Regions from separate parts of the Streptococcus sp. 2_1_36FAA genome, predicted to be linked through region 3. Evidence: predicted binding sites of a transcription regulator. Region 3 holds the regulator's gene; each other region holds the start of a gene.

Region 1 (10,521 bases), on a different contig from region 3:
TCGTTTCCAAATCAGCTGAGACAAGCCCACCATCACTAAGAGCCAGAAAAACTGTAGCAAAAGCGCCTGAAGAATCTGACTAGCATCGTATTTCCCAACAATGATCATGACTGGAGTGTAGATCAAAGATGAGAAAGGCAAGAAGGAAAGAATATCTGAAACCACCTTTGGAAAGAAAGCCAAGGGAATCAGACTCCCCGACATAAAGGCCACTATAGAAGTCTTGAGTAGATTAGAACCCCATAGATTTTTAAATACAAAGGCTGAAAATCCAAAGCAGATATTAAAGAAAAAGTTAATCAGGTAGGCCAGCGTCAAGCTAAAAAGATAAAGGACCGTTAATCCTAGCACTTCTACAATGCCTTGCCCAGAAAGGATTTTTACCAATACAATGACACATAGAAATGGAACTCCAACAGAAATAAAAATCAACCACTTGGAACCAAGTTCGGTGAAGAGATAGGAGGCCGCAAAATGCACCGGTCGCAGCAAGCGTATGATAATGGAGCCATCCTTGACCTCCTCTCCAATCATAAAAGAAGAATCCGACTTGGTCAAAAGATTGGTCACAAAACTCATGATGATGTAGAGGGTGATATCTGCCATGCTAAATCCCTGAATCAAGGACTCTTGCGAGGAATCAAAGACTGCCTTCCAGAGATAAAAGGCCACAAAAGCTCCCATGACATCGCCAATTCGATAGAGAAGAAAGTTGACTCGATAGGTAATCAGCTCCTGAATCCCTGCATTAATGAAGGGTTTATAACGCCTCCACAATTTGACCATCTTAGAGCTCCTTTCGGTAGAAGCGACGGATAATATCCTCAATATCTGTATCCACCATCTTCAAATCACGGACTTCAAAATCAGACAGGGTTTGCTTGATAATATCAGCCGATTGGTAGTGGGAACTATCAAACTCAATATTGAGGCTATTTCCTTGTTTTTCAATAGTCATATCAGGCAAGCCTTCATAGTGAGAGACGAGATGACTTTGCCCTGGTAGCAGTTCAAAGGAAAGAGTCTTCATCTTGCCAAAGCTTTCCTTGAGCTGGCTAACCGTTCCATCAAAAATCTCCTGTCCCTTATCAATCATAAAAATCCGATCACAAAGTTGCTCAATATCACTCAAATCATGAGTGGTCAAGAGAATGGTAGTCTCTTCCTCCTGATTGATCTGGGTAATAGCCCGACGAATGTTGTCCTTGACGGAAACATCCAAACCAATGGTGGGCTCATCTAAAAAGAAAACCTTGGGATTGTGGAGCAAGGAAGCCGCAATATCCGCCCGCATCCGTTGACCAAGTGAAAGAGTCCGCACAGGGTCTTTGATAAAGTCCTTCAAATCCAAGACTTCATTCAAAAAGTCCATGCGCTTATGAAAGAGAGTGTCAGGCACATCGTAAATCTCCTTCAAGACCGTGTAAGTCTCTTGAAGAGCCAAATCCCACCACAGCTGGGTGCGTTGTCCAAAAACCACCCCAATATCCTTGACATAGTCTTGGCGATTGTCCTGCGGAATCTTGCCGTTAATCCGACAAAAACCAGATGTCGGTTTCAAAATCCCTGTCAGCATCTTAATAGTTGTCGACTTCCCAGCACCATTTGCCCCGATAAAACCTAAAATTTGACCTTTTGGCACCTCAAAGGTCAAATCCTTGACTGCTTCAAAAGTCTGCTTTTCAGGATGAATAAAGGAGCGCAAAGCCCCCTTTAACCCTGGTTCCTTGACCGTCTTCACAAAGTTTTTCTGAAGATGCTCTACTTCTATCATTGCCTTATCTATCTCCCCTATCGTAAGGAATAGAAAATCGTATTTTCAAACACAAGTATTCTAAACCCTTACTTTCTACACCTTCTACATTTTATTATCACAGAAGGCTCTATACCAACCTATTATAGTCCAAGAAAAAATAGAATGCAAGCGTTTGCCTATAGAGCATGAAATTGAAAATTTCTCTCTTAAAATAATACTTTTAATCCAAACTTCTGGTTTAATAGTTTCCTTAAAACACCAAAAAACCTACCCTTACGGGCAGGTTTCTGTTTTGTAATGTTCAGCTAGATTAAGCTTTACCTTCTGAACCAAATACGTCAATACGTTCTTCAACAGCTGCTGTAATAGCTTCGAAACCTGGTTTCAAGAATTTACGTGGGTCGAAGAGTTTCTTCTTGTCGTATTCTGCTTCGTTTGCATCGTATTCACGTACAAATTGACGAGTTGCGTTTGCAAATGCGATTTGGCATTCAGTGTTTACGTTGACTTTCGCAACACCAAGTTTGATCGCTGCTTGGATTTGATCGTCAGGAATACCTGAACCACCGTGCAATACAATTGGGAAGCCAGGAAGAGCTTCTGTCAATTTCTTCAAGTGGTCAAGGTCAAGACCTTCCCAGTTTGCTGGGTAAGGGCCGTGGATGTTACCAATACCTGCTGCCAAGAAGTCAATACCAGTTGCAACCATTGCTTTAGCATCTTCGATTGGAGCCAATTCACCTTTACCGATGATTCCATCTTCTTCACCACCAATAGTACCAACTTCAGCTTCTACTGAGATACCTTTAGCATGTGCTTTTTCAACAACTTCTTTAGCTAATTTAAGGTTTTCTTCTACTGGAAGGTGTGAACCGTCAAACATGATAGAAGTGTAACCTACTTCGATACACTCAAGTGCATCTTCGTAGTGACCGTGGTCAAGGTGGATAGCTACTGGTACAGTGATACCCATTGACTCAACAAGGTTTTCGATAAGGGCTTTACATACTTTGTAACCACCCATGTATTTTGCAGCACCCATTGAAGTTTGGATCAAAACTGGAGCTTTTTTAGCTTCTGCTGCACGCAAAATAGCTTGAGTCCATTCAAGGTTGTTTGTGTTAAATCCACCAACTGCGTAACCATTGTCACGAGCTGCTTGGACAAATTTTTCTGCTGAAACGATTGCCATTCTTATCAGGCCTCCTCTTATTTTTTGTGGTTAAACCACTTACATTGTTTATTTTATCACTTTTTCACTAAAATTGCTAGTTTTTCCTGAAATTTTAAAGAATTACAGGGAGACACTTAGCTTTTTTAAGTGCTTCTGCTACAAAAAGAAAAAGCTGACCGAAGCCAGCTTACTTGATGCGGAGAGAGGGACTTGAACCCTCACGACCTAAAGCGGTCACAGGATCCTTAGTCCTGCGCGTCTGCCAATTCCGCCATCCCCGCGATTGAGTACCTTACTAGTATAACAGGACAGGTAAGGCTTGTCAAGAAAATTTTTTAGTTTATTTCAAAAAATCAACCTTCTACTCAATCAACAAGGATAGGAAATCTAAACGAAAATGAAGCTAAGACAGGAACACAGAAAACTTAGGGCTGCTGAGTCGCAACAAAGACAGCCACCGTTTGGTCGGGATCGTATTTTTCAAAGTCGAAAGTGTAGCCTCGATGAAGCTCGCCTGTTTCTTCTGCCTGCCAAATCCTCTGCCAAGCATGAAGAATCGCTTGCGGATCCTCCTTATCAGCCTCAAATACTTGATAGGTCTGCTCGGATGTATCAAAATCATAGACGTCCCCATCTGTCAAACGACAGATAGAGAGATTGTAGTCTCCTTTGTAATCACTGGCATAGTCATGATAGACGGCATAGACTGGTTCCCCTTGGGCAAAAGCTTCTTTCACAGTTCCCTCTTGTTCCTGCCAGAGAGTTTGGATTTTTTCTATACAATGCTCATCTTGAAAATTATTAGTACGAATACTAGCTAAAATGTTTAGAAACATCTTCTTCCCTCCTTTTGCTTTCATTATAACATTTCTCTAGAAAAGTCGCTTAGGTCAGACAAAGCTAGTCTATCTTTCCGAGCTCTTTTCTACCGCTGCAGTAACAAAAGCCGTATAAAGGCCTTCAGGTCGGTTCGGACGGCTAGAAAGCTCTGGGTGGTATTGACATGCCACGAAAAATTTATTTTCTGGGATTTCTACTATTTCGACCAAGCGATTGTCTGGTGAAACTCCTGAAAATACAAATCCAGCCGCCTCAAACTGCTCGCGAAAATCATTGTTAAACTCATAGCGATGACGGTGACGGCGCTGCACAACTTCTTGATGATCGTAAGCTGCTGCCGCCTTAGAACCATGTTTAAGCTTAGAAGGATAGAGCCCCAACCTCAGCGTTCCACCCAAGTCTTCGACATCAATCTGATCACGCATAAGATCAATGATTGGATACGGCGTGTCTGGATTGAGCTCCGCTGAGTTGGCATCTGCCAGCTCAAGGACGTGACGGGCGAATTCAACACAGGTCAGCTGCATACCCAAGCAAATCCCCAACATAGGCACATCTTGCTCACGCGCATAGCGGATTGCCTGAATCTTACCCTCAGTTCCTCTCTGACCAAAGCCGCCCGGAATGATAATCCCATCCGCCTTTCCAAGAAGTTCTGCCGCATTTTCAGCAGTTACCTGATTCGCATCAATCCAGTCAATCTTAACCTCTGCATCGTTGGCATAGCCAGCATGCTTGAGCGCTTCGACAACTGAAATATAGGCATCTGGCAACTCAACATACTTACCTACAAGAGCAATATGGACCTGCTTTTTCAAGTTCATCACTTTTTCTACCATAGCTGACCACTCTGTCATATCCGCTACCGGTACATCCAGTTTCAGATGGTCACAGACGATTTGGTCCATCTTTTGCGCCTGCAAATTAAGAGGAATTTGGTAGAGATGCTCTACATCCAGCGACTCAATGACCGCCTCAGGCGCTACATCACAGAATTGAGCCAGTTTGTTTTTGATATTTTGTCCAACTGGTTGTTCTGTCCGAATGACCAGCATATTTGGCTGAATTCCCAGACCTCGCAACTCTTTGACAGAATGCTGAGTCGGCTTGGTCTTCATTTCGCCTGCTGCCTTGAGATATGGAAGAAGGGTCGTATGGATATACATGACATTGTCTGCTCCGACATCCGCCTTCATCTGGCGTAAAGCTTCTAAAAAAGGAAGAGACTCGATGTCCCCTACTGTGCCACCAACCTCTGTGATAATCACATCCGAGTCCGTCGTCCGTGCCGCCCGCTTGATCTTGTCCTTGAGAGCATCCGTAATATGCGGAATGACTTGGACCGTCGCCCCCAGATACTCGCCTTTACGCTCCTTGCGCAGGACTTCGCTATAGATTTTACCAGTGGTGACATTGGAGTATTTATTGAGATTGATGTCAATAAAACGCTCATAATGCCCTAGATCCAGATCTGTCTCAGCTCCGTCATCTGTGACAAACACTTCCCCATGCTGATAAGGGCTCATGGTACCCGGATCAATATTGATATAAGGGTCAAATTTCTGAATCGTAACCTTGAGACCGCGATTCTTTAAAAGCCGACCCAGACTAGCTGCTACAATCCCTTTCCCGATAGAAGAAACTACACCGCCGGTGACAAAAATATATTTAGTTGACATACATGCTCCTTTTCATAAAACAATTCGTTCCAGCAACCTCAAGGTTACTGAATTCTTATCTAGAGGAGGATTTTCCATAATCTGTCTGAAAAAGAAAAATAGCTCCCTGGAAACAGGAAGCTCTGACCTCTAAAAGAGGTGCCCGAACAGTATGATATCGCAAACCTGAAAAATTGTCAAATGTTTTCAGTCAGTTTTCATCTCTTTTTTATCGACATAAGGACATGTAGTTTAAGTTCTACATAGGGTATAGACTCCGCTAAATAGGACTAGATCGTTCTGATTTTTTAAAAACAATTTCGTAGCATTGATTAACGAGATCGTGAGTGGCACCCACAGCTACTTCTTGTTCCTGCCAGAGAGCAATGATTGTCTCGAAAATTTTTTGTTCAAATACTACTTAGTTTTTCAAAAATATGAACGCTCCCCGCTTAGCTTAATTTATGGATGGCTAACAATCATTTCTAGATCGTGACCTTCTAACTTCCAGCTAGCCACATCGCTCGGTAGGATAAAATGGTCTCCCATATGAATTGGATAGACTTGACCATCTACTGTTAACTGACCTTGTCCATTTAATACGCTGTTGAGCGTATAGTCAGCTGTTTTAGTGAAATCAGCCTGGCCAGTCAGTTCCCACTTGTAGACAGCAAAGAAATCATTAGCAACCAGTAAAGTTGAAGACAGATTATCCACTTGTAAATTGACTGGACGGCTATTTGCGGGTTCTCCAATATTTAAAACATCGATAGATTTTTCTAGGTGCAATTCACGGAGATTTCCTGCATCATCCTTGCGGTCAAAGTCGTACACACGGTAAGTTGTATCACTAGACTGTTGAGTTTCTAAAATCAAGATACCCGAACCAATAGCATGCATGGTTCCACTTGGTACATAGAAGAAGTCACCTGCTTTAACCTTTACCTTCGTCAAGAGCTGATCCCAGTTCTTGGATTCGATTTGTTCGCGAAGTTCTTCTTTACTCTTGGCACTGTGACCATAGATAATCTCTGCACCTTCATCTGCAGCAATAATATACCAACATTCAGTTTTCCCTAGCTCACCCTCGTGCTTCAAGCCGTATGCATCATCTGGATGGACCTGGACACTAAGCCAGTCATTGGCATCCAAAATCTTGGTCAAGAGAGGAAAGACCGGCTCAGAACGGTCCCCGAAAAGTTCCCTATGTTCAGCATAAAGCGTATCTAACTTTTGACCAGCAAAACGGCCATTTTTCACAGTGGATACACCATTTGGATGGGCTGAAATTGCCCAATATTCACCGACTTTATCACTAGGAATCTCATAGCCAAACTCATCTCTCAGCTTGGTTCCACCCCAAATTTTTTCGTGCATGACTGATTGTAGAAATAATGGTTCTGACATGTCTTACCCCCAAAATGTACTTTTTCTTTATTATATCAAAAAATGGATAAGCTAAAATAATCTCCCTTCACCTTTCTATATCAAAAATTACAGTAAATTTAGTAATTACTCTTATTTCTAGGACAAATTCAAAAAGCACTGCAATTGCAGTGCTTTCTTCTTTATTCTTGATCTTCTTCAACAAACTGACTGTTGTAAAGATCGGCGTAGAAACCTCCCTGCTCCATGAGCTGGTCATGGTTTCCTTGCTCGATAATATTCCCATCACGCATGACTAGGATCAAATCAGCATTGCGAATAGTAGACAGGCGGTGAGCAATGACAAAGGACGTCCTGCCTTCCATCAGCTTGTCCATCGCTTTTTGAATCAATTCTTCCGTCCGTGTATCGACAGATGAAGTCGCCTCATCTAAGATAAGGAGTGGCGCATCTTTGAGCAGAGCTCTCGCAATAGTTAGGAGCTGCTTTTGACCAACAGAAAGACTGACTGTGTCATCCAGAACTGTATCATAGCCGTCTGGTAAGGTCATGATAAAGTGGTGGACACCAACCGCTTTTGCAGCTTCAACAACTGCTTGATCAGTAATATCTTTCTGATTGTAGATCAAGTTTTCTTTAATGGTCCCTTCAAAAAGCCATGTGTCCTGTAACACCATAGAGAAAGCATCGTGAACTTCAGAGCGTTTCATTTCTTTGGTATCAACGCCATCAATGGTGATGCGACCACGGTCAATATCATAAAACTTCATGAGTAGGTTAACAATCGTTGTCTTACCCGCACCTGTCGGGCCAACAATCGCTACTTTTTGACCAGCATTAGCTTGAGCTGAAAAATCATGAATAATAGTCTTATCTGGATTATAACCAAAGAAGACATCTTCAAAATGAACGTCTCCTTTGACTTCTGTCAAAGCTTTCGGTTTATGAGAATCATCTTCCATATCTGCTTCTGCTAGAAACTCAAAGACACGTCCCATAGCTGCACTAGCAGATTGGAGTGTTGTGATTCCCTGGGCGATTTGAGAAAGAGGTTGTGAAAAAATTCGTACGTAGACCATGAAAGCCACAATCGTACCCATGCTAATGGAGCCATTAATAGCCATTGTGGCACCTACAATCACAACCATCACATAGCCAAAATTACCAACAAAGTTCATCAGTGGAAACATAATTCCTGAAATAAATTGTGACTTCCACATACTAGCATACAGATTTTGATTGAGGACATTGAATGCCAAACGTGTCTTTTCTGCACCATTGTAACTAGTAATAACATTGTGCCCGGAGTACATTTCTTCGACATAACCATTAATAGCTGCTAGATTACTTTGCTGTTCTTGGAAATATCTCTGAGATTTCGCCATCAGAACTGCTGAGAAAACAAAACCCAATAAGACCGAACCAATCGTCACAAATGAAAGTACAACATTCGTATAAAACATCATAAAGAGCACAGCAATTAAAAGCAAGACTGAAGAAATCAGGGTGCCCAAACTCTGTGTCAACGATTGTCCAACTGTATCTACATCATTTGTCACACGTGATAGGGTATCCCCTTGGGAATGACTATCAAAGTAGCTTAAGGGCAGGCGGTTGATTTTCTCTGCAATCGCAGTTCTCAAACGTTTTGAAAAGTGCTGAATCATATCCGAAATAGCGTAACCCTGCGCATAATTGATAAGAGAACCCACAACATAAAGGAAAGCTAGGAAGAAACCTATATTTGAGATAGCTCCCAAGTCCATCTCACCTACTAGACCTTCTGTAATTAAGTTTGTGATTTCACGCAACTTATAGGGACCAAACACTGTAATAATACTAGAAATGATAGCACCGGCTACTGCAATGACAAAAGGAAGCTGGAAGCCTTTAATATAGGGCTTCATCTGGGTAAATAAAGATGTTTTTTTATTTTCCATTTTCTAGTTCCTCCTTTGATAATTGAGAATAAGCAATTTCTTGGTACACTTCATTCGTAGCCAACAACTCTTTATGGGTACCTTGTCCAACGACTTTACCATTGTCTAGAACTAGGATTTGATCGGCATCCATAATAGTAGAAATTCGTTGGGCGACAATCAGTTTTGTCATATGTTGGGTCTGTTCTGCCAATTCTTTTCGTAAAATACGATCTGTCTTATAGTCCAAAGCAGAGAAAGAATCATCAAATATCAAAATTTCCGGCTTACGGGCCAATGCACGCGCAATAGCCAGGCGTTGGCGTTGACCGCCAGAGTAGTTCGTGCCTCCTTGGGCTACTTCAGATTCAAGTCCTGCCTCTTTTTCTTCTACAAATAATTTGGCTTGTGCTAGTTCAAGGGCTTCCCACATTTTCTCTTCATCTAGTGGAGTTTCCATGCTTTCTCCAAAGTCCAAATTTGAAGCAATTGTCCCTGAGAAAAGTACAGCTTTCTGCGGAATATACCCTACCTTATTACGTAGAGCTTTAAGCTCGTAGTCACAGACGTCTATACCGTCGACTAGAATCCTACCTTCTGTCACATCATAGAAACGAGGTATCAAATTGACAAGGGTTGATTTACCTGAGCCAGTAGATCCAATAAAGGCAACTGTTTCACCAGCTTTAGCAGTGAAACTAACATGCTCAATTACTGCTTCAGAATTTTTTGCATAACGGAAAGAAACATCTTCAAAAGTTACTTGTCCTTTACTTTGGCCCTCAGTCTGTGCCTGATCTTTTTCTTTGATACTGCTATCCAGTGCTAACACTTTGTTAATCCGACCAGCTGAAACAAGGGTACGTGGTAAAACAATAAACAAAGCCCCCATCAGCAAGAAGCCAATTACAACCTGCATACCATAAGACATGAAAACAACCATATCACTGAATAGACCAAGCTTATCAGCAGATGCTGCACTATGAATCAAATAAGCTCCAATCCAATAAATAGCCAGCGTTAAACCACTTGAAATTCCGCTCATAATCGGATTGAACAAAGACATGAAGCGGTTAATAAAAATATTAAGGCTAGTTACCTCGTCGTTTGCTGCACCAAATTTTGCATCCTGGTAATCTTCAGCATTATAGGCCCGAACAACCCGAATCCCTGTCAAACTCTCACGTGTCACACTATTTAATTTATCTGTCAAGGTTTGTACAATAGATTGCTTTGGAAAAGCCAAAGTCACTAAGACAATCGTCATTAATATAATGGCTGCAACCGCGACTAAAACAGCGATCAACCAAGCATCTGATTTGCCAACAACCTTCGTCATAGCCCAAATCGCCATGATGCTTCCTCGAATAACAACTTGTAGTCCCATAGCGATAAACACCTGAATTTGGGTAATATCGTTGGTTGTTCTGGTCAGAAGGCTAGGGATAGAGAATTTTTTAATCTCTGAATCAGAATAATCCAAGACACGATTAAAAATATCCTCACGCAAGCGGGTAGTATAGCTAGAAGCCATCCGAGAGGACACAAAACCAGCTATTACCAAGGAGAATAAGCTGGCAAAGGATAGGCCTAGCATTTTCAAACCTGGCACCCATAGATCTCCTGTCGTTGTCCCCGGTGTCTGTAGTAAGGTTGTAATTTCTGACATATAAGTCGGAACTTCTAACTCTAAATAAACGGTCAGACAGATAAAAACAACTGTCATCAAAATCAGTCCGATTTCTTTTGACGTCAAGCGTTTAAATAATTTAAACATTGGCATCCTCG
Region 2 (10,521 bases), on a different contig from region 3:
GCATATAATCTTCAATCGCCACATCTCTCTCCAAAAATTCGTATTCTCATTATTATAGCATAAAATGGGCTTTTTGGCACTCATGGTCCTCTTTCTTCTAGAGTGGCTAGGTGATGTTCACTTTTCTATTTTCCAAGCAAATGAAAACAGCTCCCCAAACAGGAAGCTTTATTTTAAAATGGAACAAAGATTATGCTCATAGTCCAAACAAATCTCAATTTTTTTCTTTCCGTAACTTCAATTCATAAAACTTTTGAAGTTCAAGGATAATAGTCGTTTCTCCTTCTTTTCCATCTCTTGTGATGTGAAGCACCTTAGAAAACTTCTGAAAATCCTTTTCTTCCTCACCTGGGGCGATACGAATATCGACAGATTGCCATTGACCATCTTTCTCTTCATATCCTACTAAAGCAACTAGAAATAATTTCCCTACTATATGACCACCTGTAAAGAAATCTGCCGTATCATTAAAAAGACCACCATAATACATCGGATTAGATAAAGCAAATAGTATAATATTTTTTCTCTCCAATTTTCCATCAACACTAGCTAGGGGAATCTCATCTACCTTCTTAAGCATTGGTAAAACTGTTTCACGCTTTAATAAACCTACAAAATAACTATTGTATAATGAATCTGAATTCATAATTTTATCATAGCTATTCACATATTCTGCAGCTATAGCAAAGAGAAACAAAAAGAAATAACTTGATATGAATAGAATAATCCATTTTTTTCTAAAAAAGATGCACCAAAAAATTAAAAATAATACGAACAACAAGATTGTAGTTGGATAGAAAAATGTTCTTATGAGATTCTCATATGCAATCTCCCACAATTTTTGACGATATAGATTTAGATATTCTTCCACTGGAGAACCTCCTGACACACTGAAATTTCAACCTAGATATATGCAATCATTCCAATTTTTACACAATTATAGATTATTGTCAATTGCTTATATAATTTTATCATCTTTTAGAATTTTGGACCCTCACAGCCCAAAGCTTACAAAAAACGTAAAACATGCTATAGTAGAATTAGTTTATTTTATTGGAGGAAAGTATGTCAGAGAGAAATCGACAATTACAGGCTGTGTCCCCTTTTTTACAAAAAGTTATTAATTGGTCTTCTATTATTGGGGCTGTTGGGACTATCGCCTTTTGTATCTGGGCTTATCAAGCCGGAGTTTTACAATCAAAAGAAACACTCTCTGCTTTCATCCAACAAGCAGGCATATGGGGACCCCCACTCTTTATCTTTTTACAAATTCTGCAAACTGTGGTCCCAATTATTCCTGGAGCTTTAACCTCAGTCGCTGGTGTCTTTATCTATGGACACATCGTAGGAACGATCTATAACTACATCGGTATCGTCATTGGTTGCGCCATCATCTTCTACCTGGTTCGAATCTATGGCCCGGCCTTTGTTCAATCCGTTGTCAGCAAGCGAACTTACGACAAATACATTGGCTGGCTTGATGAAGGCAATCGTTTTGATCGTTTTTTCATCTTTATGATGATTTGGCCAATCAGCCCCGCAGATTTTCTTTGTATGCTGGCTGCTCTGACCAAGATGACTTTCAAACGCTATATGATTATTATCATTCTGTGCAAACCCTTCACACTAGTTGTTTACACTTATGGCTTGACTTATATTATTGATCTCTTCTGGCAAATGGCGCCCAAATAAGAAGAAGCATACAAAAGACCGAGACAAATGTCTCGGTCTTTTGAGATAGATTTATAAAAGTCCTTTTTTTCTTTGGATGAGCAAGTCTTTTAAAGAAATCAACATAACCGCGACTAGAATCATAGCCATTCCTAGAAAATCTAGAGCGTAAAATTGTTCCTGCATGATTAAAAAAGCAAAGAAAACTGCTGAAATCGGCTCAATCGAAGCTAGCAAACTTGATTTAACTGGTCCTACCAAGGTTGTTCCTTTCAAAAAGACGGTATAGGCAAAGATGGTTCCAACAAGGATAATACCGAACAAGGCCATGACAATATCAGGAGTAAACTTCCATTGATGTTGACTTAAGCCACTGAAAAGGAGTAAAAGAAGGCCAGCTACTGTCATACCAATTCCAATCACCAACATACTACCCCATTTTTTTATCACATCAATAGGCAAAAGGATATAGAGCGAGTATGTAAAGGCAGAGAATAAACCTAGAAGTAAGCCCTTTGGCGTCATAGATAACTGATTAAGCTGACCATGAGTTGCAATCAAGAAAGTACCACCAATCGCTAAAATCATCGAAGCGATTTCTGATACAGTTGGGGAGACCTTATCCTTGATGCAAGTATAGGCTAAAAGCCCCACAGGACATAAATATTGTAGCACTGTTGCTGTTCCTGCATTTGTTTCATGAATAGCCTCCAAATAGGCGTATTGATTAAGAAAAAGACCAAACAAAGCAAAAACAAAGATCATCACGAGTGATTGCTTATCCTTCCAGATCTGACCAAATGACTTGGGATCAGCAAAATAAGCCATCCCTATCAGAGCAAGACCCGCCACTAATAAGCGAAAGTTGGCCAAACTCAGAGCAGAAAATCCGTGCACCATCAAATATTGGCCACTCGTTCCAGACAGCCCCCAAGCTGTCCCAGCCACTAGTGTATAAATGGTCCCTCTTACTGTCTTAGACATCCTAAATCTCTCTCCTATTACTTTGTTTATTATAGCATAAACCATAAAGAAAAATCAGCCAATTTTGACTGATTTTCATACCATAGTTAAGCAAAAATTTATTCAGGGGACACCAAAATTTTAATCTGAGCCTTATCCTGAGTCAGCTCGATAAAGCCTTCTTGCACAATATCCTCCAGCTTAATCTTCTTGGTCACAAGCTTATCCGCAGAGAAGTAGCCTTGCTCCATCAGCTCCAGCACCTTAGGGAATATATGCCGATAGGCGATAATACCCTTAAGCGATTTTTCTTGAATGGCAAATTCATTTGGATTAATGCTGGCTTCTCGCTCCCAAATAGAAACCACCATACATTCTCCAGCCTTGTGAACAGCAGCCAAAGCTTGCCCCAGAACAACTGGTACTCCGGTTACTTCATAAGACACATCTGCTCCACCACCCGTTAAACGCTGGATAGCAGCTACCACATCTTCACCTTCTTCTGGTCGCACAATGATGGCCCCAAGCTCCTCTGCTTTTGCTTGGCGCTCTGGAGATAACTCGACACCATAAATCTTAGAGGCACCGGCCGCCCGCAAAGCCTCTACAATCAAGAGTCCAATTGGTCCCAAACCGAAGACCACCGCAGTATCGCCCGTCTTAAGAGCTGACTGACGGACCGCGTAAACTGCCACAGCAGCAGGTTCTGTCAAGGCTGCCTGCTCATAGCTAAGACTATCTGGAACTTTGTGAACAATGTCTCCATCCAAAACACAATATTTGGCAAAACCACCATCAGCCGCCAAACCGACAAAGTTTAGATTAGGGTCCAAATTATAATCACCGACAAGATTATGCTTAGCTAAAATAGGTTCAACTGTTACCCGATCGCCAACTTTGACCCGTGTTACGTCACTTCCAACCTCAACAATTTCCCCAGCAAACTCATGTCCCAAGGTTACAGGCGCTTTCTGTCCAGAGTAGACATGCTCTGTTTCAGTCGGAATAAAAATTGGTCCGTCCAAGTATTCATGCAAGTCAGTACCACAGATTCCTGTGAACTTGACCGCAATCTTAACCTGATGCGGTTTGACTTCTGGTACGTCCACCTCTTCAATGCGAACATCTTTAGCGCCATACCAACGAGCAGCTTTCATTTTTGCCATAAACATACCTCGCTTTATAATTCGTTAGTTTTATTGTAAACCCTTTCACAAACCTTGTCAAAAGATTAGCAGAATCTCAGAAAAAAGATTTAATTAAAAACATTTGTTACTTCAAATTATATCACTTTGTTTATTATAGGATAGAAGAGAAAAAATCAGTCACTTCTGACTGATTTTTCTATAGTTTAGAAAATCTTAAATTCCGCTCCTGTTGCAATTTGGGAATATTAACCCTCTATTTCAAGAAGTAAATAAGGTAAGCCTAAGATAGTCCCAAGAATTCCTAGCATAACACGAATTCCAGAAGCTTTAACAAGTACCTTTTGGCCATTTTTTACTTGAATTTTATGAGACTTCATAAAACTTTGTCCAACCTGTAGCTCAATACTGTCTCCCTCAAATGACAGAGTTTTGCTTTCATTATTTGAAAGTTTATGTACAAGTTCACCATTAAGATATACCGCTACTTTTTGAGCAACACCAACAATACCCGTATCACGCGTAATTGTAATTTCCGACATAACTAACTCCTTTAATTTTTATCTATTCTATCATATCGGATATTTCAAGAAAAAGCAAAAAACCAGCCTCACGACTGGTTTTCTACTTATTTCTATAGTTTTTCCAACTCTTCATTGAGCAGTTTTTGTGCTACTTGCGGGTTAGCTTGGCCCTTAGTGGCCTTCATGAGCTGGCCGATCAAGGACTTGGCCGCATTCTTATTGCCACCCTTATAGTCATTGATAGCTTTTTCGTTGTTGGCAAATACTTCTTGGATGATTGGCAGAAGCTGGGCAGGGTCTGAGATTTGAATCAGACCAGCTTTTTGCACATATTCCTTGGCAGAGCCACCATTTTTAGCTAGATGGACAAAGACCTTCTTAGCAATCTTAGAGGAAATCGTTCCGTCTGAAATCAGAGCAATCATTTCAGTCAGGTTCTCAGGCGTCAGCTCAATCTCAGAGATGGTCTTGCCTTCGGCATTGAGGTATTGAGCCACATCTCCTTGGAGCCAGTTAGAAACAGCCTTGGCGTCACCGCCTGCCGCAACAGCTGCTTCAAAGAAATCTGAAACTGCTTTCGTCGCTGTTAACTGCTTGGCATCGTAGTCAGACAGACCATAATCGCCCACATACTTAGCCCGGCGTTCTTTTGGAAAGGCTGGCAGACTGCTACGCACTTGCTCAATCCAAGCATCCTCAATCTCAAAGATAGGCAGATCAGGCTCTGGGAAGTAACGGTAGTCCGCTGAACCTTCCTTAACCCGCATGAGCAGAGTTTCGCCAGTTGCTTCGTCATAACGACGGGTTTCCTGACGGATTTGGCCACCGCTGCGTAGGATTTCAGCCTGGCGTTTTTCCTCAAATGCTAGACCCTTACGAACAAAGTTGAAGGAGTTGAGGTTTTTCAGCTCAGTCTTGGTACCAAACTCTTCCTGACCATAAGGACGGATGGAAATATTGGCGTCGACACGCATGGAGCCCTCTTCCATCTTAACATCAGAAATGCCCGTGTACTGGATGATTTCCTTGAGGGCAGTCAGATAGGCATAAGCTTCTTCTGGACTGCGCATATCCGCTTCAGATACAATCTCAATCAGTGGCACTCCTTGACGGTTGAGGTCCACATAAGAGTAGCCATCGCTACCGTGGGTATTCTTTCCAGCATCTTCTTCCAAGTGAGCCCGCTCGATACGGATTTTCTTGGTCGTGCCATCTTCTAGCTCAATCTCAATCCAGCCATTGTAGCCAATCGGCTCATCAAACTGAGAAATTTGATAGGCTTTTGGATTGTCCGGATAGAAGTAATTTTTGCGGTCAAAGTGCATCTTCTGGTGAATATCCATGTTCAAGGCCAGAGCAGCCTTGATACCATAGTCAATGACACCCTTATTCATAACAGGCAGGACACCTGGGAAGGACCAGTCAATGATATTGGTGTTGGCATTGGGATCTTCACCGAAGTGAGCTGGAGCTGGTGAGAAAATTTTTGAATTGGTCTTCAATTCAACATGGACTTCCAGTCCGATAACTGTTTCAAAGTTCATTATTTTTCACCTCCAAAGATAACTGGCTGCTGTTTGTGGTAGTCAGTCGTCGCTTCAAATGCTGCGGCTGCCTGATAGATGGTCGCTTCATCGAAGTGGTTCCCAATCAGCTGCAAGCCGACAGGAAGACCGTCTGCAAAACCAGCTGGAATTGAAATGCCAGGTAGGCCAGCCAGATTGACTGGAATGGTCAAAAGGTCAGCCAGATACATAGCCACTGGATCTTGGTTTTGACTGCCCAAGTCATATGCTACTGTTGGTGCAGTTGGACCTAAGATCAAATCATATTTTTCAAAAACCTTAGCAAAATCTTGCATAATCAAGGTCCGAACCTGACCAGCTTTCTTGAAGTAAGCATCATAGTAACCAGATGACAAGCTGAAAGTACCCAGCATGATCCGACGTTTCACTTCTTCACCAAAGCCTTCGCTACGAGATTTGACATAGACATCTTCTAGATTTTCAATGCCTTCTGCGCGGTAGCCATAGCGAATACCGTCAAAACGTTGCAGGTTAGAGCTGGCTTCAGAGGAAGCAATGATATAGTAAACAGCCACACCGTACTTGCTATGAGGCAAGCTAACTTCTTCAACGATAGCTCCCAAGATTTCCAAGTGCTTCGCAGCTGCTAAAATCGTTTCCTTAACCTTGCTGTCAATTCCCTCACCCATGTATTCCTTAGGCAGGGCAATCTTCATTCCCTTGATGTCTTGGCCAATCTTGCTGGTAAAGTCTGGCACTGCCTCTTGTGATGATGTCGAATCCTTAGGATCATTACCAGAAATAACATTCAGAAGCTGTGCATTTTCCTTAACCGTTTGAGAGAAAGGCCCAATCTGGTCTAAAGAAGAACCAAAAGCAATGAGACCAAAACGAGAAACCCGTCCGTAAGTTGGCTTGAGACCGACTACACCGTTAAAGGAAGCAGGCTGGCGAATAGAACCACCCGTATCCGAACCTAGTGACAGACGGACCTGACCAGAGGCAACAGCTGTCGCTGAACCACCAGATGATCCACCAGGAACCTTACTGCTGTCCCAAGCATTCTTAGTCGTCTTAAAGTAAGAGTTTTCGCTGGAACCGCCCATGGCAAACTCGTCCATGTTGGTCTTCCCAACGATAATCATATCCTTACCGTAAAGCTTCTCTACGCTGGTCGCATCGAAAATCGGCTTATAGTTGTAGAGCATTTTAGAGGCAGCCGTCGTCAAAATCCCCTTGGTTGAGATATTGTCCTTAACTGCCAGCGGAATCCCGCTCATGAGATTGTCAGCATCAATGCCCTTGGCATCTAGAGCCGCAGCCTGAGCCAAAGCTTCCTCTTCGCTAACAGTAATGAAGCTGTCTACAGCTCCTTCACGTTCTTTAATATCCGCCAAAGTTGCCTGAGTTAACTCTACCGCAGAAATTTCTTTCTTGACCAGCAAATCATGCAACTCTTCAATAGTCTTGTGATTAAAAGTCATTAGGCATCTCCTCCGTCATCTAGGATGGCAGGCACTTTGATGTACCCCCGCTCTTTTTCAGGCACATTTTGGAAAAGCTCTTCCCGATTCCAGCCTGGCTGAGCCACATCTTCTCGCATATAGTTGATATTGGCAGCTACATTAGAAGTGAAAGGCACACCCTCTGTATCTACTTCATTGAGCAATTCGACCATGTCGACAATCTTAGACAAAGTCGTTGCAAACTCAGCTGTTTCTTCTGGTGAGAAAGCCAACTTTGATAGCTTAGCTACATGACTTACTTCTTCTTGAGTAATCTTCATCTCTGATTCCTTTCGTAGAATATGTGAGTTTTAGTGACTGAAAATAAGAATTTGAGTTGAGTTCTTTATTTCCAGAGCTTAGCTCACCTTCGATTTGATAGGCTAGAGGACACCGATTTTTTAGCATCCACTAACTCCTTTCTTGGGCTTATTCCTGCTATCTTTCAGGAATTCGCATCATTTCATTTTACCATATTTGGCTCTATTTCTTCAATTCCAAATGCAATTCTTTTACCTGTCTTTGGTCAACCAGACTCGGACTTTCCAGCATAGGATCAAAGCCTGTACCATTTTTTGGAAAGGCGATGACCTGGCGAATATTTTGCTCTCCAGCCAAGATCATAACTAAACGATCCAATCCTAGAGCTAAACCACCATGTGGCGGGAATCCGTATTCCAAGGCTTCCAGGAAGAAACCAAAGTCACGTTCATAGTCTTCTCGGCTCATGCCTAAAAGCTCAAACATAGCTTCCTGAGCCTTCCGATCATGAATCCGCAGACTTCCTCCGCCAATCTCATAGCCGTTCAAGACGATGTCGTAGGCGTGGCTACGGAATTGACCAGGCTCTTGGCCTTCTTCAAAGATTCCCTGTGTGAAAGGATGGTGCATAGCTTGATAGCGATTTTGATCTTCATTCCACTCCAGCAGTGGCCAATCTACAACCCAGAGGAAATGAAGCAGACTCGGATCAATCAAGTCTAAAGCTTTTGCGACTTCTAGGCGAAGATGTCCCAAAGCTTCCCGAGCTCGACGCTTCTTAGCCATGACTAGCAGGATTAAATCTCCATCCTTTGCCTCAAAACGTGTCAGTAACTCCTGACTTTCAGCTTCAAAGGTGCTAGCCAAATCACCAACCAACTGGCCATTTTCAACCTTGAGGCTGGCAAAACGGCTACAACCAAATTCCTTCATTTCCTGATAGTAGTGACTTAGTTGCTTTTTGCTAAAAGCACTAGCCGCACCTGGCACACAGATTCCCATCACTTCCTCTTGGTTATCCAAGGCTTTCTTGATAAGAAGCGATTCATTGGACTGGCATAAATCCGTCAAATTCTTCAGCTCTAAACCAAAGCGTGTATCTGGCTTATCAGAGCCGAAACGACTCATAGCTTCTTCATAGCTGATCGTCGGAAAAGCTTCCGTCAGCTCTAAACCATGAGTTTTCTTGACAACAGACTTGAGCATAGCTTCAACCAGAGCTCGGATTTCTTCCTCGCTGGCAAAGCTCAACTCCAAATCCACCTGAGTAAACTCTGGCTGCCGGTCCCCCCGCAGGTCTTCGTCACGGAAGCAACGAACAATCTGATAATAGCGCTCAAGGCCAGCTCCCATAAGCAACTGTTTGAGCATCTGTGGGCTCTGAGGTAGCGCGTAGAATTGATTTTTATAGATCCGACTAGGAACTAAGAAGTCTCTAGCACCTTCAGGAGTTGACTTAGTCAGATAAGGCGTCTCCACTTCCAAAAAGTCCAAACCATTCAAATATTCTCGAATAGTTGAGGTGACCTGATGACGAACTTTAAGGTTATGTGTCATCTTCTCACGGCGCAAGTCCAGGTAGCGGTATTTCTGACGCAGGTCTTCTCCTGTATGAGCATGCTGATCTAGCTCAAAAGGTAATGTCTTGCTACTAGCAATGACTTCAATTTTCTCAGCTCTCAGCTCAACCTGACCAGACTTAATGGCTTTATTAACAAAACGCTCTTCACGCTGAACAACTTGTCCAGTCACTGCAATAAGATCTTCCTTGCCGATTTCTTCCAGCTTAGCAAAATCTTCAATCTCACCGCTAACAAAAACCTGAAGTAAGCCCTCACGGTCCCGCAACTCAATAAAGGCCAGCTTACCGTGATTGCGGATATTTGCCACCCAGCCTTGTGCTGTCATAGTCTGTCCAACTTGCTCTAAACCATAGTTTCCGATAAAAATTTCTTTCATCTCTTCCTCTTTCTTTATACTCTCATTTGGTGAAAGTTTCTTTTTCTATATTCTTGCATTCCCATACCAATAGCCCACCAAATCATTATAGAAATCCATTGTCGGCTTCCTTGTTGGTTGATCAAAAAGCCTTGGATAGAACTTCGTTGTCTATTTTGAATGAAATCTTAGAGATATAGAAAAAACCACAGCTTCCTCTGTAAAAACAGACGAAAACCGTGGTACCACTGTTATTTGCCACCTAAAAAGGTAGCCTCTAAGCTCGTAACGTGAGCAACGTTTGCGCTTTATCACGCAAAAGATTATGAAACATGTTCTTCGAATTGTGCTTTCTTGGCGCTGCTCTCAGCTTCCAGCGCTCTCTGTGCAAGTTAGCATACCTACTCTGTTTCTCTTTTACTTTTAAATTGTTTCTATTATAGTCGAACCTAGTACATTTTGCAAGTGATTGAGGGCAAATTTGTGATTTTCCTCTGAAATCGAAGCAACAGCCGGCTCTATCACTTGGATATGGTAGCCTAAATTGTAGGCATCAATTGCCGTATGCATAACGCAAATATCCGTCAAGACTCCTGTCAAAATGACCGTATCTACATGTCTTTCTCTCAAGCGAATATCTAAATCCGTCCCAGAAAAAGCAGAATAGTGGCGCTTATCCATCCAAAAGACCCGAGAATCTCCTTTATGTTTCTCATAGAAATCTGCCAAAGGTCCATATAAGTTTCGACCACTAGTTCCCTTGATATTGTGGGGAGGGAAAAGCTTGCTTTCAGGATGAAAGGCATCATTCTCATCGTGGGCATCAATAGTAAAAAAGATATAATCCCCACGCTCAAAGGCTTCTTCAGTTACTTGGGCAATGGCTTCAGAAATTGCCTGAGCAGGAGCTCCGGCTGTCAACTTTCCCTCGTCTGCCACGAAATCAACTGTATAATCAATCGAAATTAGCGCTTTTGCCATCAGTAGT
Region 3 (10,521 bases):
CTAAAATACCTCCGCCTCTAAACTTAATTTTAGCAAGAAGCCCCTTTGAAACATCATGTTTTTTGAGAAAAGTTTTGACTTTGACATGTTCATCTGCAATAAACTCAAATCTCATCGTCTACTTCTCCAATAAAGGCATCCTTAACTCGGTTCCAAAAGCTCGTATGACTTGGGCTAGCGACAAAATGTATTTTATGATTATCTATTTGAAATTCAACCTTAGCAATATGCTTGAAAGTATAAGTTCTATTATCCACCGAAATCGTATGCTGATCATTTCGAGTTGGAAAGATTTCAATCTTATCTTTTTTGGGAACAATAATAGACGAGCCCAAAGTACGATATACACGATTATTAAGACTAGCCACCTCAGCAATTTGCAAGGCCTCGATTGTCGGATGGAGAACTGCTCCACCTAAGGACTTATTGTAAGCCGTACTGCCTGTCGGAGTAGAAACTGAAATCCCATCCCCTCGGAAGCGTTCAAAGGCCACATGGTTAATCATGACATCAGCGACCATAGTCCGATCTGATCGCTTTATCGTAGCTTCATTCAAAGCTAGTTTAGTTTTTACAGAACCATCCTCAAGAAAAATTCTAACATTTAAAATCGGATAGGAAACCTGAGCACCTGTGTCCAATTTTAGATTATCTATTAACTTGTCAATTTCGAAATCTCGGTAATCAGTATAAAATCCTAAGTGTCCAGTATGAACACCGACAAAACGAACTTTATCTAATTGGTTTTCATACTTGTGAAAAACAGACAGGAGCATACCATCTCCGCCTACAGAAATAACTATATCAGGATTTTTATCAGTTAAAATGAAACGATTCTGCCTTAGTTTCTTAATCAACAATTGGCAGACTTCTTTACTTTGAGGTTTATAATTGCTAAAAACAGCAATTTTTTTATCTGTATTCTTCATCTGTATCGTCACTATTTCCTACGCCGTCATTTAACATCCGATAAGGAGGATCAAAAAGAACCTGAGCCTCTTGAATATCATGGCGAATTTCACCCATTGTTTTATCCAATTCATAGGCAATTCGAGCTGTTATTTCCAACCTTTCCTTAATTTCTTGAGGAAATTCTCCCTTATATTTATAATTCAGAGAATGCTCAATTGTCGCCCAAAAATTCATGGCTAAGGTCCGAATTTGAATTTCAGCCAAGACAACTTTATTACCGTCAATTGTATCAACAGGATATTCAACTATCACATGATAGCTACGGTAGCCACTTGGCTTCTTATAAGTGATATAATCTCGCTCTAGAACAATCTTCATATCTTTCCGCTGACGCAAGACTTTCAGAACTTCAGTGATATCATCCTCAAATTGAACCATAATTCGAAGTCCTGCAATATCATTCATATCACGGTCTAAGTTTTCTAAACTTATTCCATGCATAACCATCTTCTCTTGGATACTTTCAATAGACTTGACCCTACCGGTTACAAATTCTATAGGTGAGTGTCGTTGTTGCTTGCGGTATTGCTTTCGAATCCCACGCAGTTTGACTTTTAACTCACCAACAGCTTGGACATAAGGGTCTAAAAATTGTTCCCACTCCATAAACGCGCTCACCTTGTCATTTTTAATTATTTTATATAAAATAAATACGTCTATTATTATAACATAAATCGTTTTCAAACGAAAGAAAAGGATCAACAATGAACCATTTAGAGATTGAATACAAATCCGGATTAAACAAAGAACAATTCGACAGTCTGCTACCACTTTTCAAAGATATTACCCCTGTAAAACAAACAAATTATTATATCGATACTCCCGATTTTTTTATTAGAGACCACAAAATGGCCTTACGTATCCGTCGTTTTGAGGATTCAGCTGAGCTGACTTTGAAGGTATCACAAGGGGTAGGAACAATGGAATACAACCAAGCTTTATCAGCAGATGAAGTTAATTCTATAATTGGGAGTATGACTCTACCAGAGGGAGAGATTCTTGAAAACTTGAAGAAAACGAAGATTCAGCTGAATCAATTAAATATCCTAGGCCACTTAACCACCATTCGCAGAGAAATGAAACATGAGTTTGGACTTCTAGCTCTGGATGAAAATTTTTATTTTGATGTTCACGATTATGAAATCGAACTTGAAGTTCAAGAAGCTGAAGATGGAAAAGTTAATTTCTTTGACTTTCTACAAGAAAACAATCTCCCGTACACACCCCTAAAAAGCAAGATCGCTAGATTTGCTAAAAACTTGCCAAATAGCTGAAAAATTCTTATATTTTTGATAAAATAGTAATCAGAAAATTAAAGGAGTTATCTTTAGGTATGTTTGGTTCAATCAATGACAAAAAGAACATGAAATTATTCTCGCTCAACTCAAATCATGCTATCGCTGAGAAGATTGCAAAAGCTGCTGGAATACCGCTTGGGAAACTTTCATCACGTCAGTTCTCTGATGGAGAAATCCAAGTCAACATCGAAGAAAGCGTACGTGGCTTTGATGTTTTCATCATTCAATCTACAAGTTTTCCAGTAAACAACCATTTGATGGAACTGCTCATCATGGTAGATGCTTGTAATCGTGCCAGTGCTAACTCAGTTAATGTTGTAATTCCTTACTTTGGTTACGCTCGTCAAGACCGTACAGCGGCGCCTAGGGAGCCAATCACAGCAAAACTAGTAGCAAATATGTTAGTAAAAGCAGGTGTGAATCGAGTACTGACTCTTGATCTACACGCTGTTCAAGTGCAGGGATTCTTCGACATTCCTGTTGACAATCTTTACACTGTTCCTCTTTTTGCAAAACACTATTGCGATAAAGGCTTAACAGGTGATGATGTTGTCGTTGTAAGTCCAAAGAACTCAGGTGTTAAGAGAGCTCGTAGTTTAGCAGAACATCTAGATGCTCCTATCGCTATTATAGACTATGCTCAAGACGATGCTCACCGCAATGAAGGGTATATTATTGGTGAGGTAGCTGGTAAGAAAGCGATCTTAATTGATGACATCTTGAATACTGGACGTACCTTTACTGAAGCTGCTAAAATTGTCGATCGAGAAGGAGCAACCGAAATCTATGCGGTTTCAAGCCACGGTATCTTCGTTGACGGTGCCGCTGAAAAATTAGATGCTGTTCCGATCAAAGAAATTTTAGTAACCGATTCTGTAGACACCAAAGAAAAAACTCCAAAAAACATCCAGTATATCACAGCAAGTGAGTTGATTGCTGATGCTATTGTCCGCATCCAAGAGAGAAAACCAGTCAGTCCTCTCTTTGCATATAATAAAAAATAAGGACTGAAGATGATTTATTTTGACAATGCAGCCACGACCCCTCTTTCGTCTGTAGCTATCCAAAAGATGACCGACTTAATGGTACAGGTCTATGGAAATCCATCTAGCACTCATCAACATGGACGAGAGGCTAGCAAGATTCTTAGACAGGCCAGGCAGACTATTGCTCAGGTATTGCGAACTAATGCCAAAAATATTCTGTTCACTTCTGGTGCTACCGAAAGCAATAATACCATACTAAAAGGCTATGCTCTCAAGCATCAAGATCTAGGAAAACACATTATTACGACAGCAATTGAGCATCATTCTGTTTTAGAACCCTTACACCATTTAGCCGAAAAATACGGATTTGAGATTTCTTTTATCCAACCAGTCGACGGAAAGATACGAGTAAAAGATATAAAGGATGCACTTCGTCCTGACACAATTCTTGTTTCTACCATGTTTGCTAATAATGAGACCGGTTATCTACTACCTATTAAGGAAATTGGAGAAGTTTTAAAAGCTCATCCAGCAAAATTTCATGTAGATGCGGTTCAAGCTATGGGGAAGATTCCTATCTATCCAGAAGAATTAGGAATTGATTTTTTAAGTGCTTCAGCTCATAAATTTCACGGGCCGAAGGGAACTGGCTTCTTATATGCTAAAGATTTCCACTTTGATAATCTACTTCACGGTGGAAGCCAGGAAGATAAAAAAAGAGCTGGTACAGAAAACATCATTTCCATTGCCGGAATGGCCACAGCACTGGAAAATAACATTGAACATATAACCGAAAACTCCAGTCACATTCAAGAGCTTCGACACGAACTTTTGAAAGGACTCGGCACTATCGACTATTATCTCAATGAACAGGAGCCTCATTTACCTCATGTGCTTAACATGGGATTTCCCGGCCAAGTAAACGATATTCTGCTGATGAAGTTAGATATGGAAGGTATTTCTGTCTCCACAGGATCAGCATGTACTGCTGGAGCGATTGAGCCAAGCCTCGTTTTGTCGGCTTTTTATGGTGAGACATCCCCCCGATTAAAAGAATCCTTCAGAATCAGTTTTTCTGATCAAAATACTGTTCAAGAAGTACAAATTTTAACAAAAAAATTAAAAGAAATTTTAGGAGAAACACATGGCCTTTGAAAAGTCAGTAGCATTAAAAGATTGTTTATACAGTTATGAAGTAAATCCAAATGTTAAAAAATTTACATTAAAGGATAATACCTTTGCCGAAACAAAAGTAGGAAACTTTGAGCTAACTCGCCTCTTAGAAGAAATTCCAAATAGTGGTCAAGGATTTTTGTTGAAGATTATTTTCAATAAAGACCTGTCAGGCTTTAAAATTAATATCACAGATAAATCTGGTCTTCGCTTAGTTAATATTTTTAAATCAGAAGATCAAAAGATTATTCAGCAGAAATTCTACTTTTTGATGGATAGTTTAGTTGAGAGAGAGATTTTTATAAAGACAGAACAATAATCCAACATTCATTCAAGAATAGCAGAGAATATACATGATTGAACTTAAATACTTAGATTCTTATAAGGCCGAACGAATCGTTCGTTATCTTGATTTTGATGAATTCATGCTAGCTTTTTCAGGCTGTGTCACTATTCCGGATAACTTAAAGGTCCTCTCTTTGACTTATAACGGTAAGGAACTTCCCTACGAAGGAAAAATAGGCAATCTCTATCGAACCATGTCACAGTTTGATTTGTCAGCATACGAAAATAAAAAAGAAAACTAAGGATTTTAGTTTTCTTTTTTATTTTTACTTTCTTGGATTATTTTAAAATAGTTGATTTTTTCACAAACTTTCTATAAAATAGAAATGAAAGGACGTGATTTTGTGAAAACTGAAAAAAATTCAAGTATTCCTCGTGCAACTGCCAAGCGTTTATCCCTCTACTACCGTATTTTTAAACGTTTTAATGCAGAAAAAATAGAAAAAGCCAGTTCCAAACAAATTGCTGAAGCAATTGGTATTGACTCTGCTACTGTTCGAAGAGATTTTTCTTATTTTGGTGAACTTGGACGCAGAGGTTTTGGCTACGATGTTAAAAAATTAATGAATTTTTTTGCTGATCTACTTAATGATAACTCAATCACCAATGTCATGCTTGTAGGCGTTGGTAATATGGGGCACGCTCTTCTCCACTACCGCTTCCACGAAAGAAATAAGATGAAAATTGTCATGGCTTTTGACGTTGATAGCCATAAAGAAGTTGGAACAAAAACTCCTGACGGCATTCCAATTTATGGAATTTCTCAAATCAAAGAGAAAATCAAGGACGCTGACATCAAGACAGCAATTTTAACTGTTCCAAGTGTAAAAGCCCAGGAAGTAGCCAATATTCTTGTAGAGGCTGGAATAAAAGGGATCATGAGTTTTTCACCTGTACATCTTCACCTGCCAAAAGAAATTGTGGTTCAGTACGTCGATTTGACAAGCGAACTGCAAACTCTTCTCTACTTTATGAAAAAAGAGCATGATTAAGCACTATAGCTAACCGTCCTTAAATGAGGTCTGTTTCCTCTCGATAACTATAATAGCTATCCCCTCCCACAATTAAATGATCCAATAAAACGAAGCCCATCATTTCGCAGGCTTCTTTTATTTTCTCAGTCACCTGATCATCATCCCTACTTGGCCTAGTCGCGCCTGAAGGATGATTATGGACCAAGATAATTGATGTCGCCATATGCTTAATCGCATAATGAAGAATCTCCCTAGGTTCTGCTAAACTCCGAGTCAGACTTCCAATGAAAATTGTCTGTTGATGAATAATCTGATTTTGTGTGTTCAAATAAAGTGCAACCAAATGCTCCTGTTTTTTATGACTTAATTCCTGTTGCATTTTCTTAGCAAGTTTTTGACTACTCAGTATACGTTCTCCTTCAAAATTCTCCGCTTTTGAAATACGACTACCCAACTCAATCATGGCCTGTAGCTCAATCGCCTTTACTTGCCCTATACCAGATATCCCCTGTAGTTCAGATAGAGTCATGTGACGCAGTTCAGTCAGACTTGATACTGATGCTAAAATTCTACTAGCTATTTGGAATACATTCTCTTTTTTATTTCCTGTACGAATGAGAATAGACAGCAATTCCTGATTGCTTAACTGCTCTGCTCCTAGTCTTACTAATCGTTCCCGTGGTAATAATGATTCCTCTTGAAATGATATACTGTACATAAAAACCTCCTTACAATCTATTTATTCGCAAAAGAAAAAAGGAAAGCATTAAACTTATGCTTCCTTCTTTTTTATTATAAGATTTATAGTTGCATTTGATTGTATGATTTATTGAAGTAGTTCAAAATCTTCTTCGGTGTTTCTTTGTATGGAGTTTCACTTTCTAAAACACCCTTAACAATTGTACGAGAAGTTGCCGCAGCATCTTCACAGGTTACCAAAGTAACCTCTGCTGTACCATCAGCTGCATCATCAACCACATCTACCCTTTCAGGTTCCACGTTTTCAACACTAGTTATTGAATAAGTATAAACTTTATCTTTATCTGTCAGATAAATCTTCATACCAGCTTTTGCTCGATCAAGAGGGGAGAAGAGCATTTCATTGGCTCCCGTAATCCCGAAAACATGGTGGCTAGCTAAAGCATAGTTTCCTTTTCCCATTTGCTGAGTTTCTTTCATAGTACCAGCGCCATAATAAAGACCTGCATTCTCCAGTCCATTAAAAATTGGTAAATTAAGGGATAGTTCAGGAATCGCAATCCCACCGATAACAGGAAGTTGTTGCGCTTTCCATTGAGCATTTAAAACTGCTTCAGTCGATAGAGGCTCAACCTTTTCAAAATTGAAACTACCTTTACTTGCTTTATTCTTCTCAATTTCTTTCTTAGATACTTTAGAAACCTGGTACTTGTTTGTATGCCAAACCATAATCATATTTCTAATTGAAGAATTAAAGATTAGGGCAAGTGCAACTAACAGTAAGATAACCGAAAGAATATTTAATATAATATTACGTCTACTACGTTTCTTCTTGGCTCTTCGTGATCCTCTAGCCATATTTTACTCCTTCTCGTCTTGCAACTCTTCTTTATCATCTGCTTCTACAGTTGTAAAGGTAACAATCTGAGCATTCTGATCAAGACGCATAACCTTAACACCCATTGTAGAGCGACCAGTTTGTGAAATATTTGCAACACTTGTCCGAATAATCACACCAGTATTGGTTATGATCATCAGATCTTCTTGACCATTGACTGTCATTAAACCAGCTAAAGGACCATTTTTCTCTGTAATATTAGCTGTTTTAATCCCTTTACCACCACGGCCTTTTGTCGGATATTCACTAGCAAGAGTTCGCTTACCATAACCCTTCTCAGTAATAACAAGAACTTCATCGTTGTCAGACACAACACCTGCTCCAACAACCTGGTCACCGTCTCTTAGGTTAACACCACGTACACCAGTTGCAATACGACTCATGTTACGAACAGCTGTCTCATTGAAGCGAACAGAATAACCAAATTTTGTTCCGATAATAACATCAGCAGCTCCATCAGTTAGGAAAACATTAATCAGCTCGTCTTCATCCTTCAAATTCAAAGCCTTGAGTCCATTCTGACGAATATTAGCAAAATCAGCCACACTAGTACGCTTGACTACCCCAAGCCGAGTTGTAAAGAAGAGATAAGAGTCCTGGCTATGATCTTGTTCAACGTTGATAATAGTTTGAATTGTTTCTCCTTCATCCAATTTCAGGAGATTCACAATTGGTAAACCTTTTGCAGTCCGGCCATATTCAGGTATCTCATATCCTTTCAGACGATAAACTCGTCCCTTATTAGTGAAGAAGAGTAGACGATCATGAGTACTAGTCGAAACAAGTTCCTTGACGAAATCATCATCCTTGACGCCTGTCCCTTGAACACCACGACCTCCACGTTTCTGAGCTGTAAACTCATCTTGGTTTAAACGTTTGATATATCCTTTATTTGACAAGGTGATCAAAACATCCGCTTCTTCAATCAGATCTTCATCTTCTAGAGAGAGAACTTCTCCTACCATAAGCTCTGTTCGACGTTCATCAGCAAATTTCCGCTTAACTTCATCCAATTCTTCTCTAATAATTGTAAGAACTCTTTCAGGTTTAGCTAAGATATCTGCCAAATCAGCTATTAGAGCAATCAATTCATCATATTCTGACTGAATTTTATCGTGTTCCAAACCAGTCAAACGACGCAAGCGCATATCGAGAATAGCCTGACTTTGACGTTCAGACAATTCAAACTTAGCCATTAATTCAGCCTGTGCTTCAGCATCCGTCTCGCTGTTGCGAATAATGCGAATAACTTCATCGATGTGGTCAAGAGCAATTAGCAAACCTGCTAAAATATGAGCGCGAGCCTCGGCCTTATCTTTATCAAAGGCTGTTCGACGAGTCACAACTTCTTTTTGGTGCTCAATATAAGCTAAAAGGATCTCACGGAGAGAGAGTATTTTAGGAACACCACCCTGAATCGCTAACATATTAAAGCTGAAATTGGTCTGCATTTGTGTCAATTTAAAGAGATTATTTAGAATGACATGAGCAGACGCATCCCTACGAACCTCAATGACAAAACGGACACCCTCACGATTAGACTCGTCACGGACAGCTGTAATACCATCGATGCGTTTTTCTTGTACTAAGCGAACAATGTGTTCATGAACCTTAGTCTTATTAACCATATAAGGAAACTCAGTTACGACAATCCGCTCGCGACCATTTTTCATTTCTTCGATTTCAGTCCGAGAACGTAAAACGATCGATCCTTTCCCCGTTTCATAAGCACGGTGAATACCTGATTTGCCCATAACTAGAGCGCCAGTTGGAAAATCAGGCCCAGGCAAAACTTCCATAATATCACGGGTTGTTGCTTCAGGATTATCCATGACTAGCTTAACTGCATCAATAGACTCCGCTAAATTATGAGGCGGAATATTAGTCGCCATTCCAACAGCAATACCAGTTGCGCCATTGACCAAAAGATTTGGAAAACGTGCAGGAAGGACTATTGGTTCTCGCTCATTAGCGTCATAGTTATCGATAAAGTCAACAGTATTCTTGTTGATATCACGAAGCATCTCAAGAGCAATTTTGCTCATACGTGCCTCTGTATAACGCTGAGCAGCAGCTCCATCTCCGTCCATGGAACCAAAATTTCCATGGCCATCAACAAGCATGTAGCGATAGCTCCACCATTGCGCCATCCGAACCATAGCTTCATAAATAGAAGAGTCACCATGCGGATGGTATTTACCCATAACATCACCTGTAATACGGGCTGATTTTTTATGTGGTTTATCAGGAGTAACTCCCAGCTCATTCATTCCATAAAGAATCCGACGATGAACCGGTTTTAATCCATCACGAACATCTGGAAGTGCACGAGAAACGATAACACTCATAGCATAGTCAATGAAACTTGTCTTCATTTCACTCGTTAGATTGACATTTACTAAATTCTTATCTTGCATTAAAAAAATGCCTCTTTTCACTTTATATAACTGTACTATTATATCATATTTTAAACATTTTTTCAGAAAATAGCCTTGATCCTAAAAACGTTTACATCTTTTAAAGTTGACCATCTGCCGTGACAAAGCATGTTAAAAGTGATAGAATAGACTTGTTTGGGACAAACCCGTAAAAAATAAAAGGAGATTTTAGAGATGACTCTTGAAAAACAACATAAAAAAGTAATCCTTATCGGTGATGGTGCCGTAGGTTCTTCATACGCATTTGCGCTTGTTAACCAAGGAATTGCACAAGAACTTGGTATTATTGAAATTCCACAATTATTTGAAAAAGCTGTTGGTGACGCAGAGGACCTTAGTCATGCGCTCGCATTTACTTCACCTAAGAAAATTTATGCAGCAAAATACGAAGACTGTGCGGATGCTGACCTTGTTGTTATCACAGCTGGTGCTCCCCAAAAACCAGGCGAAACTCGTCTTGATCTTGTTGGTAAAAACCTTGCTATCAACAAATCTATTGTAGAGCAAGTTGTTGCTTCTGGTTTCGATGGTATCTTCCTCGTAGCTGCTAACCCAGTTGATGTCTTGACTTATTCTACTTGGAAGTTCTCTGGCTTCCCTAAAGAACGTGTCATTGGTTCTGGTACATCACTTGACTCAGCTCGTTTCCGTCAAGCTTTGGCAGCTAAAATCGGTGTTGATGCTCGTTCAGTCCATGCCTACATCATGGGTGAACATGGTGACTCAGAGTTCGCTGTT

What was found. Region 3 encodes Rex, which represses fermentation and respiration genes when NADH is low (regulators of the CRP and FNR family bind a similar motif). Its sites were predicted from a motif close to TTGTGAANTANTTCACAA; they were not measured.
Region 1: the regulator Rex is predicted to act here: its motif matches at 2,993-3,010, upstream of HMPREF0847_RS06675 (class II fructose-bisphosphate aldolase).
Region 2: the regulator Rex is predicted to act here: its motif matches at 3,834-3,851, upstream of HMPREF0847_RS08685 (2,3-butanediol dehydrogenase).

What each region holds. Positions count from the first base shown of each region.
Region 1 covers NZ_KI391975.1:273,108-283,628, reverse strand. The annotation lists gene HMPREF0847_RS06685 (ABC transporter permease) at 1-786, opposite strand, end outside; gene HMPREF0847_RS06680 (ABC transporter ATP-binding protein) at 788-1,774, opposite strand; gene HMPREF0847_RS06675 (class II fructose-bisphosphate aldolase) at 2,067-2,948, opposite strand; tRNA gene HMPREF0847_RS06670 (tRNA-Leu) at 3,126-3,211, opposite strand; gene HMPREF0847_RS06665 (GyrI-like domain-containing protein) at 3,356-3,766, opposite strand; gene HMPREF0847_RS06660 (CTP synthase) at 3,836-5,449, opposite strand; gene manA (mannose-6-phosphate isomerase, class I) at 5,891-6,835, opposite strand; gene HMPREF0847_RS06650 (ABC transporter ATP-binding protein) at 6,997-8,754, opposite strand; gene HMPREF0847_RS06645 (ABC transporter ATP-binding protein) at 8,744-10,510, opposite strand; gene HMPREF0847_RS06640 (MarR family winged helix-turn-helix transcriptional regulator) at 10,503-10,521, opposite strand, start outside.
Region 2 covers NZ_KI391976.1:160,534-171,054, forward strand. The annotation lists gene HMPREF0847_RS08665 (YqeG family HAD IIIA-type phosphatase) at 1-22, opposite strand, end outside; gene HMPREF0847_RS08670 (hypothetical protein) at 215-871, opposite strand; gene HMPREF0847_RS08675 (TVP38/TMEM64 family protein) at 1,066-1,692, shown strand; gene HMPREF0847_RS08680 (DMT family transporter) at 1,744-2,655, opposite strand; gene HMPREF0847_RS08685 (2,3-butanediol dehydrogenase) at 2,754-3,800, opposite strand; gene HMPREF0847_RS08690 (hypothetical protein) at 4,028-4,321, opposite strand; gene gatB (Asp-tRNA(Asn)/Glu-tRNA(Gln) amidotransferase subunit GatB) at 4,414-5,847, opposite strand; gene gatA (Asp-tRNA(Asn)/Glu-tRNA(Gln) amidotransferase subunit GatA) at 5,847-7,313, opposite strand; gene gatC (Asp-tRNA(Asn)/Glu-tRNA(Gln) amidotransferase subunit GatC) at 7,313-7,615, opposite strand; gene aspS (aspartate--tRNA ligase) at 7,818-9,554, opposite strand; gene HMPREF0847_RS08715 (cysteine hydrolase family protein) at 9,957-10,514, opposite strand; gene codY (GTP-sensing pleiotropic transcriptional regulator CodY) at 10,514-10,521, opposite strand, start outside.
Region 3 covers NZ_KI391973.1:468,357-478,877, reverse strand. The annotation lists gene HMPREF0847_RS02345 (RluA family pseudouridine synthase) at 1-115, opposite strand, end outside; gene HMPREF0847_RS02340 (NAD kinase) at 105-929, opposite strand; gene HMPREF0847_RS02335 (GTP pyrophosphokinase) at 913-1,578, opposite strand; gene HMPREF0847_RS02330 (CYTH domain-containing protein) at 1,677-2,246, shown strand; gene HMPREF0847_RS02325 (ribose-phosphate diphosphokinase) at 2,318-3,274, shown strand; gene HMPREF0847_RS02320 (cysteine desulfurase family protein) at 3,284-4,411, shown strand; gene HMPREF0847_RS02315 (DUF1831 domain-containing protein) at 4,401-4,748, shown strand; gene HMPREF0847_RS02310 (DUF4649 family protein) at 4,783-5,016, shown strand; gene HMPREF0847_RS02305 (redox-sensing transcriptional repressor Rex) at 5,119-5,766, shown strand; gene radC (RadC family protein) at 5,786-6,466, opposite strand; gene HMPREF0847_RS02295 (class A sortase) at 6,550-7,305, opposite strand; gene gyrA (DNA gyrase subunit A) at 7,309-9,762, opposite strand; gene HMPREF0847_RS02285 (L-lactate dehydrogenase) at 9,958-10,521, shown strand, end outside.